Regions from separate parts of the Oxobacter pfennigii genome, predicted to be linked through region 1. Evidence: a T-box and tRNA genes for the amino acid it is inferred to sense, from the RefSeq annotation. Region 1 holds a T-box; the other regions hold tRNA genes.
What was found. A T-box is a leader RNA that pairs with one kind of tRNA and senses whether it is charged. The one in region 1 lies ahead of serS (serine--tRNA ligase), so its partner is inferred to be a tRNA-Ser.

Region 2: it has a tRNA-Ser gene. The T-box ahead of serS (serine--tRNA ligase) is inferred to sense a tRNA for this amino acid. The anticodon was not compared.
Region 3: it has a tRNA-Ser gene. The T-box ahead of serS (serine--tRNA ligase) is inferred to sense a tRNA for this amino acid. The anticodon was not compared.

What each region holds. Positions count from the first base shown of each region.
Region 1 is NZ_LKET01000045.1:16,624-20,973, forward strand. It holds gene OXPF_RS16920 (M1 family metallopeptidase) at 1-941, shown strand, start outside; gene OXPF_RS16925 (hypothetical protein) at 1,041-1,238, opposite strand; T-box leader at 1,499-1,731, shown strand; gene serS (serine--tRNA ligase) at 1,809-3,092, shown strand; tRNA gene OXPF_RS16935 (tRNA-Ser) at 3,165-3,255, shown strand; tRNA gene OXPF_RS16940 (tRNA-Ser) at 3,285-3,376, shown strand; gene OXPF_RS16945 (helix-turn-helix domain-containing protein) at 3,606-4,350, shown strand, end outside.
Region 2 is NZ_LKET01000021.1:401,103-405,452, reverse strand. It holds gene OXPF_RS05060 (YbaB/EbfC family nucleoid-associated protein) at 1-134, opposite strand, end outside; gene dnaX (DNA polymerase III subunit gamma/tau) at 196-1,818, opposite strand; RNA gene ffs (signal recognition particle sRNA large type) at 1,933-2,199, opposite strand; tRNA gene OXPF_RS05050 (tRNA-Ser) at 2,247-2,336, opposite strand; gene OXPF_RS05045 (DUF5317 domain-containing protein) at 2,438-2,983, opposite strand; gene OXPF_RS05040 (HD-GYP domain-containing protein) at 2,993-4,264, opposite strand.
Region 3 is NZ_LKET01000027.1:15,193-19,542, reverse strand. It holds gene OXPF_RS06185 (uroporphyrinogen decarboxylase family protein) at 1-886, shown strand, start outside; gene OXPF_RS06180 (MFS transporter) at 908-2,251, shown strand; RNA gene rnpB (RNase P RNA component class B) at 2,346-2,665, opposite strand; tRNA gene OXPF_RS06175 (tRNA-Ser) at 2,687-2,777, opposite strand; gene OXPF_RS06170 (ABC transporter ATP-binding protein) at 3,345-4,350, shown strand, end outside.

The DNA.
Region 1 (4,350 bases):
ACTGGTATCCCGTATTATGTGTATATGATAATGAAGGATGGCACACAGAACCCAGCTGCAAAATGGGAGAGGCAAATTTCAGCGAGGTTTCGGATTATTATGTGGATATAGACCTGCCTGAGAATGAGCTTGTTGCGTCCACAGGCGATATAAAAAAAGAAAAAGCTCTTGATAATAACAGAAAGATCATATCAATAGAGGCAAAGAATGTACGGGATTTTACCTGGGTAAGTAGCAGCAAATTTCAAATGGCAGAACTTGAGCATAATGGCATAGAAATAAGATCCTTCTTTTTAAATGAAGACAGGGAAAGAGGGATTAAAGTTCTTGATTATGCATCAAAAGCCATGGATTTCTTCTCTGAGAGCTTTGGAGAATATCCCTATAAAAGCTTTGATATTGTAGAAACTCCCCTTTACGGCGGAGCCATGGAATACCCTCTTTTAACGGCGGTAGGGGAACAGTATTATAAATATCTTGAGGAAAAAAATCTGGAAGCTGCAGTAGCCCACGAAATAGCACATCAATGGTGGTATGTAATAGTGGGGAATAACGAATATGTGGATCCTTGGCTGGACGAAGCTCTTGCTACATATTCCGAGGCTATGTATTTTGAAAAATACTACGGGGAAGCTGCTTTCAAAGAGAAAATAAATACCCGGGTGGGAATGGCCAGGTTTAACAGGGTTCCCATGGATTCCATGGATAAATTTAAAACAGGAAGCGAATACAACATCGTAGTATATATACAAGGGGCTTACATACTGGATGAATTCAGGAACAAAGTTGGGAATGAAATGTTTTTGGAAATATTGAAAAGCTATTTTGAAACTTATAAATTTAAAAATGCCAATACTGATGATTTTATAACCATAGCCACTGATATATGCGGCAATGAGGCAGCAACCTTTTTAAAAAACAGATTATCCGGAAAAAACTAAAAGAAGCAGAAAGTCTGCTTCTTTTGACTTATTATTTGCACAAACATAGGTTCTCGGAACCCGCCAGCAATCTTTGATTGCTAATCTGGATATGGGTTCTTATATGTCCTGGGCTTTAAGAATTTTAAGCTGCTCTTCCGTTAGGCTGTCCAAAAACTGCGCCTTTTTAGTAAGATCCATCCTTGTGATAACTTTTTTTTCAATAAGTAACTCAATAATGCTAACAATTGCAAGAGTGTTTTTATAGTCGGTATCTTTAAGGTCGGCTAACTGACCCGCAAAATCAATATTATTCATAATTTCTCCTCCCAAATAATTCCTACTTAAATAATTGTCAAAACTCATTTTATTTATTCAGTGAAGTATAGTAAAATAATATGAAGCTGGGAGAATAAAAATAACAAAATATAGGAAAGATATCAAACAGGTAAAATATTGTTGAATTTTCTTGAAATTATGATATAATAATTTCAAAATGGCAAAGCCATTTGAAATCATTTGACATGAAAGCTGCAAGCAGGTTTCATGAAATAATTAATTCCAATATATTAAAAATATATAAACCTATGACGGGAAATAGTAGTTATGTATTTATATAAAGAGAGCCGGCGGGCGGTGAAAGCCGGTTATATAGCATAGTGAATCCATCCCGGAGGGATTGCGACCAATTAAGCAATATCGTCAGTGCACGTTACAGCACATAAAGAGGATGGCTATCAATAGTGTAAATATTATTAATAGCTTATCAATTAGGGTGGCAACACGGAAATATTAGCCTTTCGTCCCTTGATAAGGGGATGAAGGGCTTTTTTATTTTAGGATAATTATAATATATTTTATTCATATTATTATCAGGAGGTAATGTAAATGCTGGATTTAAAGAGGATAAGAAGCAATCCCAGTGAAGTAAAGGAATTAATGAAAATAAGGGGGGAGTCCTTCGACTTATCCCTTATAGATAGAGTTGTGGAACTGGACGAAAGCAGGAGAAAAATCCTTACTGAAGTTGAAGCACTTAAAAACAAGAGAAACGCCATAACCCAGGAGGTAGCAAAATTAAAGAAGCAGCAGCAGAATGCCGATGACTTACTGGCTGAATCAAAAGCCTTGGGCGAAAAAATCAAGGAATTTGATGACCAGATATCAGGCATAGATACAGAAATTGAAACTATAATGCTTACCATTCCAAACATACCAAACCCAACGGTTCCTCAGGGAGATACGGATGATGACAACGTTGAAATAAGAAAATGGGGCACACCCAGAGACTTTGGCTTTGAAGCAAAGGCCCATTGGGAAATAGGAACCGGGCTTAACATACTTGATTTTGAAATGGCAGGAAAGGTTACAGGCTCAAGATTTACCTTCTACAAAGGATTAGGAGCGCGTCTGGAGAGAGCATGTATAAATTTCATGCTGGATTTGCATACTACAAAGCATGGATATGAAGAAATATTCCCGCCTTTTATGGTGCACAGAAGGAGCATGGTAGGAACCGGCCAGCTCCCTAAATTTGAAGAGGATGCCTTCAAAGTTACCAATACAGATTACTTTTTAATTCCTACAGCAGAAGTGCCGGTAACCAACATGTACAGGGACGATGTTCTGGATGCCGATAAACTGACCATAAAACACGTTGCCTACACTGCCTGTTTCAGGGCGGAAGCCGGTTCTGCCGGAAGGGACACAAGGGGCCTTATAAGACAGCATCAGTTTAACAAGGTAGAGCTTGTTAAATTTGCCAAGCCGGAGGATTCCTATGAAGAGCTTGAAAAATTAACCCGCGATGCGGAAGAAGTACTGCAGCTTCTTGGCATACCTTACAGGGTGGTTAAAATATGCAGCGGTGATTTAGGCTTTACCGCAGCCATGAAGTATGACCTTGAGGTATGGATGCCCAGCTACGGAAGATATGTTGAAATATCATCCTGCAGCAATTTCGAGGATTTCCAGGCAAGAAGGGCTAATATAAAATACAAACCATCACCAAAGGATAAGCCTCAGTTCATTCATACACTAAACGGTTCCGGTGTGGCAGTAGGAAGAACCGTAGCCGCCATCTTAGAAAACTTCCAGGAAGCCGACGGCAGCGTAAAAATCCCCGAAGCCCTTAAGAATTACATGGGCGGCGTTGAAAAAATAGTGAAATAAAACCAGTAGCTTTATGGCATGTTTTGTGTTGACACAGTAAATTTTGATTGTTATAATATAAAATGTGCCGTTGGAGAGGTGGTCGAGTTGGTTTAAGGCACCGGTCTTGAAAACCGGCGTAGGGGTGACCCTACCGTGGGTTCGAATCCCACCCTCTCCGCCATTAATAATTTTTTGTAAACTTAAGCCAATGGAGAAGTACCCAAGTAGGCTGAAGGGGACGGTTTGCTAAACCGTTAGTAGGGGCAACTCTAGCGCGAGTTCGAATCTCGCCTTCTCCGCCAGAAAAGACATGGCTTTCCGCTAAGGGAAGCTGTGTTTTTCTTTATATTGGCAGGCATGTTATCTTAAATACAAAAGCATTATATCCTGCAGGGATACAGGCGCTTAACGAAAGTGCAACTAATGGTTGCGGAATTTTCAAGTCATGTTGATAGTATGCAACCGGAAGCTTTGTTATGATTTCCTTGCGATATCGTCAAAATGCTATTTGATGAATAGGAGGAATTCAAAATGATTTTGGCAGACAAAATTTTATCGTTGCGTAAAAACAACGGATGGTCTCAGGAAGAACTGGCAGAAAAAATGAACGTATCAAGACAGTCTATATCTAAATGGGAAAGCGCCGCCGCAATACCGGATATCAATCGCATACTGGAACTGGCGAAGCTTTTCGGTGTAACGACGGACTACCTGTTAAAAGATGATCTTGAAACGACTGTGTATTCCGATACAGATGAGACAGAAAATTATATACGCGTTTCATTACAGGAAATGAACGATTTTTTAAGGAATAAGGCTATCCATGGAAGGCAGGTTGCATTGGGCGTTATGTTATGTATTCTTTCCCCGGTTTTGTTGATTTTGCTGTCCACAGTATCGGAGGTGGGTGTTGCCGTAACCGAAAGAGCCGCATCCGGTATTGGCATTGTAACGTTATTATTGATGGTCTCAGGAGCCGTTGCCATATTTATTATCAGCAGTGCAAAAATGAAACGCTTTGAATACCTGCAAAATAGTAATTTTGAGCTTGAATATGGTTTATTGGGCATTGTAAAGGAAAAGCGGGCGGCATTTGAGACAACATATGTTCGGAACATGGCCATTGGCGTTGTTCTTTGCATTTTATGCGTCATACCGCTTGTCGTCGCCGGCATATTCGAGGCTTCGAGCATGACTTTGTCTTTCTTTGTAGCTCTGCTGCTGGCCATTGTCTCCGTTGCGGTATATCTTCTTATCACTGCGGGGACCATAAAAG
Region 2 (4,350 bases), on a different contig from region 1:
CCACCGCCGGATGAAGCTTCAACAGTTCTTACTTCCAGTTCCTGCTGCTTTTCTTCCAGCTTCTTTTGAAAGCTCTGAGCCTGTTTTAATAAATTTCCGAGATTTCCTCCTCCCGGAAACCCGCCTTTACTCATATCAAAACCTCCTGCACATTATTATTAATCTTAACCCATATTATTTTACCATTAATTTATATTATTCTTCAACTTCTACCATATCTTCTCCAAATATGCTTATTGCCTTTTGTACTATATCATCTTCCTGTTTGTCTGCTGCTATCTCATCGTTAATAATGCATTTTATATACAACTTACATCCGCAGGCATTAGCAATATATTCTTCGGCTATTTTCCGATTATCTGATTCTTCCAGACCCCTTTTATGAAATTCATAGTTCTTTTCATAAGATATAGTAAGAATATTGTTTGTTACACCGGCAGGTTTTCCTTCCAGCATAAAGGCGTATAACCTTTTATGGCCTCCATTGCTAATAGCTCTTAATATATCTTTCCACTTCTTTTCTATGTCCTGCAGAGATACCGCAGGTAAATTTTCTATAGTTTCAACTTTTACCGCTTCAGTTTTCCTAACAGGTTCTTTTATTACCGTTTTTTCAGATTCTATCTTTCTGATTTCCTTTGTATCCTGTGATTGAGCTATTGTGGCATTGCCCTTCAATGCACTCTCAAGTCTTTCTATCCTTTCAAGCAAGGCATCCACATCAGTATCTAATTCTTTCCTGCACATTCGAAGAACTGCCATTTCAAGAATTATTCTTGGCTGTGCCGTCCATTTTGCATCGGCTTCAGCAGCTGATAATATATTTATATTCCTAAGCAGGCTTTCTGTTGAAAACTTTTTTGACTGTATTTTAAATTCTCCAAAAAACTCATCTGATACATTTAATATATCCGATGCATTATCTCCTATTTTGCATATCATCAAATTTCTGAAATGCATGATAAAATCCTTAATAAATTGATATACATCCTTACCGTTTATAATCAATTCATCAATGAGGGATATACATGAAACAGTATCTTCCGCCGCTATGGAATCAGCAAGTTTTATCAGATACTCGTCTGTTGATATTCCTAACATGGATACTACATCCTGATATTTTATATCCTTTCCGGACATGGATATGCACTGGTCAAATATACTGAGGGAATCTCTCAATGCCCCGTCAGAACTTCTTGCTATAAGCGACAATGTTTTATTTTCAACGCTTATATTGTTGTCATCAGCTATAATTCTAAGCCTCGTTATGATGTCATCTGTGCGTATCCTTTTGAAATCAAAGCGCTGGCACCTTGATACTATAGTTGCCGGAACCTTTTCAAATGAAGTGGTGGCAAGTATGAATACCGCATATGAAGGGGGTTCCTCCAAGGTCTTTAAGAGAGTATTAAAAGCTTCGGTTGTAAGCATGTGAACTTCGTCCACGATGTACACCTTATATTTTGCCTTGTAAGGCGGCATCTTAACATTATCTACAAGATCCCTTGCATCATCAACTCTTCTGTTTGAAGCTGCATCCATTTCTATTACATCAAGGAGATTTCCTGCATCAACTCCAAGGCATATTTCACATTTACCGCAAGGCTCCCCATCTTTAGGGTCAAGACAATTTATAGCTTTGGCAAATACTTTGGAAGTGGTGGTTTTGCCTGTACCTCTGGTTCCGCAGAAAAGATATGCATGCGAAATTCGCCCTTGCTGTATCTGATTCTTAAGGGTTCTTGTAATATGATCCTGTCCCATGATTTCCTTAAAGGTTTTAGGCCGCCACTCTCTGTATAATGCTATGTAAGACATAAATTCACCTCTTTTTTGCCATATCTATATTATACATAATTGCAAACTCAACTCAAACATAATCTCTGAAATAATTAAAAAACCATAGAATATTCTATGGTTTAAAATTATAGGCCGCACACCTAACTTCGATAATAACCTTACAAGCGTTACCCATATAGTTAGCTCGGACCAGGCTACCCTGCGGCACACGAAAGGGCTTGCTTACCGTTGCTTCCTTCCGGACCTGGCGGGGTTCACAAGTTTCCGTTGCGCAGGACCCAGTCGTCGTCACCACTTACACAGGCCTGACCTTACAAGGTTACACCTCAGCCTAGGACTTCACCCCTGCTATTGCGGGTTGCAGGTTACAGGGCACCGCAAACTCCCCAGCTAGTACGGCCAGAACGTACATAGTTATTATGCTAAAAAAAGCAGATCTTATACTATGGCGGAGAGAGCGGGATTCGAACCCGCGGTAGAGTTGCCCCTACACACGCTTTCCAGGCGTGCTCCTTCAACCACTCAGACATCTCTCCATGAGTAAGGTCTACTTTTTAAAGCTTTATATTCGATTTTAACTCTCTCGACTTTTCCTATTATAAATAAATAACAACCCACTGTCAATATGATATTAAGGTTACAGCATTATACTTTTCACCTTGGTTTTCCGCATTCCGCTTATCATAAATATCATCAAACCTATTGCGGATACTAAATCGCCGATACTAACTACATAAGATCTAAATATTCTAAAAGGAATTACATCTCCCAAAAACCACAGTCTTGTGCTTTTATTTACCAGTGTGTAAAGTCCCTCGGAGGAGACACTGCCCTTTATACCTGCTGCATCAATTGCAGCCTGACTTACCGGCATCAGGCCTCCGTTCGCAAATATAGCGACAGCGTTTAGCATAAAACCAATCCCCATAATCAAGATCCATTTATTTTTCCTATTCATATAAATGAACATAAATATAAGCATATATTCCACTATATATAGTAAAAGTGTAATAATGCCCGGACTTATAATACCTTTCCTGACAGGTATGAAAATCATAATTTCGATTCCAAAGGATAAAAAAGCAATATAGCTTCCTTTTATATTTTCTACATTGACTCTTTTAATGCTCCCTTTAAGGATATATCCAATTATTATAGACAACAGCAAGGCTTCTATAAACATAGTTCAACCTCATGCAATGTTATTTTTCTTCTTAAGTATTTTAAAATATATATCAACAACATCAGGGTGAAATTGTGTCCCTTTATTATTTACAATCTCAGCAATTATCTCTTCAAGATTCATGCCTTTTCTATAAGGCCTGTCAGATTCCATAGCGTCTATACTATCTGCCAGCTGAATTATAAATACATCTATAGGAAGCTCACTTCCGTTCTTACCCGATGGATAACCTTTGCCATCATATCTTTCATGGTGATGTCTGACTAGCATGGGTATATCACCGATATCTTTAATATCTTTTACAATCTTATATCCTATCTCAGGATGGGATTTAATTATATCATATTCATCCGGAGTAAGCTTGCCTGGTTTATTTAATATGCTGTCATCTATGCCTATTTTACCTACATCGTGAATATACGATGCTATTATCAGCTGTTCTATCCTGCTTTCACTGTACTTCATCTCTTTTGCAATCATCTCAACTATATCCGCTACTCTTCTGGCATGGCCTTCGGTATATTTATCCCTGGCTTCGACCGCATGCATCAAAACCTGTACAGTCTGCATGTACTTGGATTTTGCTTCTATGTAAAGCACATAAATGTAACGCATCAGCATCACCAAAACCATTATTACAAAAGCGCCTACGAAATTATATTGTTCATATAAATATTTCAGTACCGCACCTAAAGGTGCCATTGCTATAATATTCAATATTCCAAATTTAATATTGCTTACATATACTTCAATAAAGCTGTTTCTTGATATTATAAATATGAGTGTGGAAATAATGGCAGTATTTACAACAAGAAAAGCAATAACAAAAGCGGCGTATTTTATAACCGACATTGCTTGTATACTGAACAATCCAGTATTTATAGTATCATACATTAGCCAACCGCAGAATGCAGAAATTGCCATTTCCGAAAAATTAAAAAGGGTTTTATAGACAGGAGTATTTAATATATGTACTAATACCCCGTCCCTTTTCTGAACTCTAAGTGCTGTTCCTATACTTACGATAATCATCGTCCAGAATGGACCGAAAAGCAAAAAGGCTGCTGAAGTTATAGCAAATCCGGGACTAACACCTAAATGCTTCAATGATATCATGCCGGATTCAGTTAATACCGATAAAAGGATAAAAAGTATTATTTCTGTGATGGAAGGCTGTCTTCCGGTATAAAAAAACTTGTGAGATGTAAATGCAAAATAATAACATGACGCTGCTAAAACATATATAAAAATCAAAAATACAGCTAGTTTTTTATCCTTCATTCTATTTCCTCCAAAAAAAATGGCCGAATATATTGTTTTATATTACTTATGCCCAGGTAAAATGTGAACCACCAGCTAATAAAAGA
Region 3 (4,350 bases), on a different contig from region 1:
AAGGCTGAATGCCAAATACGGATTTGTATCAATGGCCGGCGGTGCAACAACGGGTCCCTATGACTTTATGGCCGACTTTTTCAGAAGCTTTACAGGAATCTCATCCGATATTAGAAGAATCCCCCAAAAGGTTATAGAAGCATGTGAAGCTATAACACCCATCCTTATTAAAAAAGGAAAGCCATTGGGCCCTTCAACCTTCGGCCAGGTAGGCATACCCCTCCATATGGGCCCCTTTATGAGAGAAAAGGATTTTGAAAAGTTCTATTGGCCCACATTGAAAAAACAGGTGGAAGCAATAACCGAAATGGGCATAAATGTAAACCTCTTTGTAGAGCATGACTTTATGAGGTTTCTGGATTATTTCTATGAGCTGCCTCCCCATACCATCCTCCGTTTTGAATACGGTGATCCCAAAATCGTTAAGGAGAAGCTGGGCAAAAAGCATATATTAAGCGGTTTTTATCCTCTTGTAATGCTTCACTCGGCCACGAAAGAACAATGCATAGACAAAGCCAAGGAATTGATTGATATACTTGCACCCGGCGGAAATTATATGTTCGGCTTTGACAAGGGCGCCATGGATATGCACGGCAGCATATCCGAAAACTTAAAAGCCGTACTTGAGTATGTATATATAAACGGAAGATATGATGACTATTATAAAGGCGATAACAAGGACCCCCATGAAGCTTTAAAGCTAAAAAGGCGCAGCGAGATAATCAATGAAATAGATAAAAGCATAAATTCAAAGTACTTTACAGTATGGGAAAAATATAGAGAAAGCCATCCGGAGCTTGATGGAAGGCCCTTAAATATAATAGGACCTAAAATTCAAAAATATGAAGATATGATGTTTAACTTTATAATCAATCTTTGTTCTTAAATATATATAGGAGGTTTAAGAATGTCTAAGCTGCCAAAAAGAGTTTATATCGCATACGGATATCAGGAATTTGCCATGGGTTTTGCGACAACAATGGGAACTCAGTATTTTCCTTTCTTTTTGACCGATGTTGCAATGGTATTGCCGGCTGTCGCGGCAACAATCCTGCTTATCGGAAGAGTTGTTGACACAGTTGACGTACCTCTTATAGGAGCGCTGGTTGAAAAAAGCAATATGCCATGGGGTAAATACCGCTCATGGCTTTTTGTAGCCCCGCCCTTAATTATAATTTTTAACCTGCTCATGTTTACCGATTTTAATGTAAGCCTGCCTGTAAAGGCTGCCTATCTCACAATTGCATATATAATGGGCTATGTTTTTGTCAACTTTACAACCACTTCCCGCCTTACAATGCTTCCGGTATTTACCTCGGACCAGACCGAAAGAGCAGCCCTTTCCGCAAGCAGAGGCCAGGGTGCCGCCATAGGACAGCTGGTAAGGGGTGCTATAGTATTGCCGCTGGTCTTATTCCTGGGCGGCGGTGATCAGACTAAGGGATATTTTTTAACCGTGCTGGTATTCGGAGCGGTAATCATATCCGGATTATATTACATTGCCTATCTTGCAAAGGATTATGATAAACCCATGCCGGGAAGAAAGCCTGCCACGCTAAAAGATATGGTTATAGCCGTAGCCACAAACAAACCGCTGCTTTTATTAGTGATTGCGGATATTTTCAGATTGACCGCAACAAACGTCCTCATGGGTTTGGGTATGTATTATTTTAAATATGTCGTAGGAAATCTACTGCTCTTTGCGGTGTATGCGCCTATTACAGCAGGCTGTATGCTTGTGGGAGCCACAACGTCAAGGTTTTTAACCAATAAATATGATAAAAGAACTGTATACAGAATGGGAATAGTAGTCTGGGCCATAGGGATGATTTCTGTTTATTTATTTGCCGGCAGCAATGCGGCGGTATTTATCGCGCTTGTAGGATTGGCACAGTTCGGCATGGCTATATCCAATGCCCCGTCCGCCGCATTTTACTCAGATACTGCCGATTATAGTGAATGGAAGACAGGAAAAAGCGTAAAAGCCCTCAATATGTCCTTACTGCTCATACCAATAAAGGCCGGCGTGGCAATAGGCGGCTCGGTGGCAGCTTTCGGCCTGGCAACCATAGGATTTAAGGCAAATGAGGTTACGCCTGAAGTAGTGCAGGGATTAAGGGTTTTGATATCGGCAGTTCCAAGTGTAATTGCTGTTATTGCCATTATATTTATGACTATTTACAGCCTGGATAAAAACAAGATGGCTGAAATACAGGAGGAATTAAAGCAAAGAGCAGCGCAAAAATCATAACAGCAGATAGCGCCAAAATAAAAAATCGCCGGGTTACCCGGCGATTTTTTATTTTGGCGCACTTAATTTTAGTGCATATAAAGATATTAAGCAATACGGTAAGCCACTTTCTGTCGCGGACAATCATCTGTCTACCATTTCTGGTCCCCCGCTAGTTTTATTCCCTTGAGGGGGTTCCCCTACCTTAATTTGGGTTTCTGCATTGAGGGGTTTACAAACGTTCCACCTTCTCCGTCGCCGGAAAAGCTCGTCTCTGTTGCACTTTCAGGATACTCATGCCTCAGTGAGTGCATTTTCTCCGCCGTCGGGTTGCCCCGCCCTCCCTTGCGAGAGGCTCAATCCTATTGGCGCAGGCATCTCAGCCTGCGGCAGTGTGGACTTTCCTCTATGTTGCCATAGCGATTGTCTGTATTACTTAAGTCTCTTTCATACTAATGGCGGAGGGTACAGGATTTGAACCTGCGCCAGCCTTACGACTGCTAACGGTTTAGCAAACCGTCCTCTTGAGCCACTTGAGTAACCCTCCATAGTAATTTGTCATTAAGCTAGATATTTATTATATAACTATTTTGATAATTTTAAAAGGTGTAAATGTTAGAATTTTACCCACAATCTAAAATAAATATTGCATATTTAAAAAAAGCCGCTATAATATCTGTAAATTTTAAGGCCTTATAAAAAATGTATGAAAACTGTGCAAATAGTATTGGGTGCGATTTTAGGCTTTCCTGCTGCCGCCCCGCTGAAAAAGACAAAACTTGTATAAAATCCGTTGCCTTTTCCAAATTTAAGTATTATACTAAAAAGGTAGCAGATTAATTGAGAGGGGGTCGTAAACATGAAATTCAGAGAGGACAGCGTAATAGTTAAATTAGAAAATTTCATCGCACGACCGGTATCTGGCTTTTAATTATTTTGTTTTTTATTGCCTAAAAGTAAAACAGAGCCACAGGGAGTGCGTACCTGTGGCTTTTTATATTTACATAGATGTGTATATGAAATTTCAAATTGCCGTAGAATAGCCATGGGTATGTGACTTTTTCTATGGTTTTTTTGTCGGGCAAAAGCAATGAATAATGGGGAAGTGATATTTTTGGCAGCAAAATTACGGCTCATGTGGGCGATTATGAGGGGGAACAGGCTCCAATACTTTGGAGCCATATTAAGCATGGGTATTTCTGCAGTATTGTCTCTTGCTACGCCTTTGATCGTGAAGGTGGCAATTGACTACATAATACAGAATAAGCCTGAGGAAGTTCCGGAATTTTTAATGTGGTTTATAAATAAATTGGGGGGCAGGGAAGTGCTCATGAATAATTTATGGGTGCCTGCACTTATTCTTGTGGCTGTTACGGCATTGAACGGTATTTTTCTTTATTTAAAAGGAAAGTTGTCTGCTGAAGCCTCGGAAGCCGCTGCAAGAAATATGAGGGATGTTGTGTACTCCCATATACAAAGCCTTCCTTACGATTATCACGTAAAGGCGGAGACGGGGGATTTGATACAGCGCTGTACCTCAGACATCGAGACTATAAGAAGGTTTCTTGCAGTTCAGATGGTAGAGATGGGAAACATTATATTTATGATAGCCTCGGCGCTTACGGTTATGATATCTTTAAACATTAATATGACTCTTGTATCTACGGCTACCATGCCTTTCATATTCATATTTGCCGTTGTGTTTTTCAATAAGGTAAGCCGCCTCTTTCAGGATGCCGACGAAGCCGAAGGAAGGCTGTCGACGACTCTTCAGGAAAATTTAACGGCGGTCCGGGTTGTAAAGGCTTTCGGAAGGCAGAAATATGAGGTTGATAAATACGATGAAAAGAACAGGGAATACAGGGATAAATCCTTTAAATTATCCATGCTTCTGGCAGTTTACTTAGCAATGTCTGATTTTGTTATTATGTCTCAGACGGGCATCGTGCTTATATACGGCGTATACAGGACAGTTACGGGAGCAATCACTCTGGGAACTTTAGTGGTATTCACATCTTATGAAGGGAAGCTACTTTGGCCTATCAGGCATTTAGGAAGGATACTTACCGACGCGGGAAAAGCATTGGTATCATTGGGAAGGATAAAAGAAATACTTGATG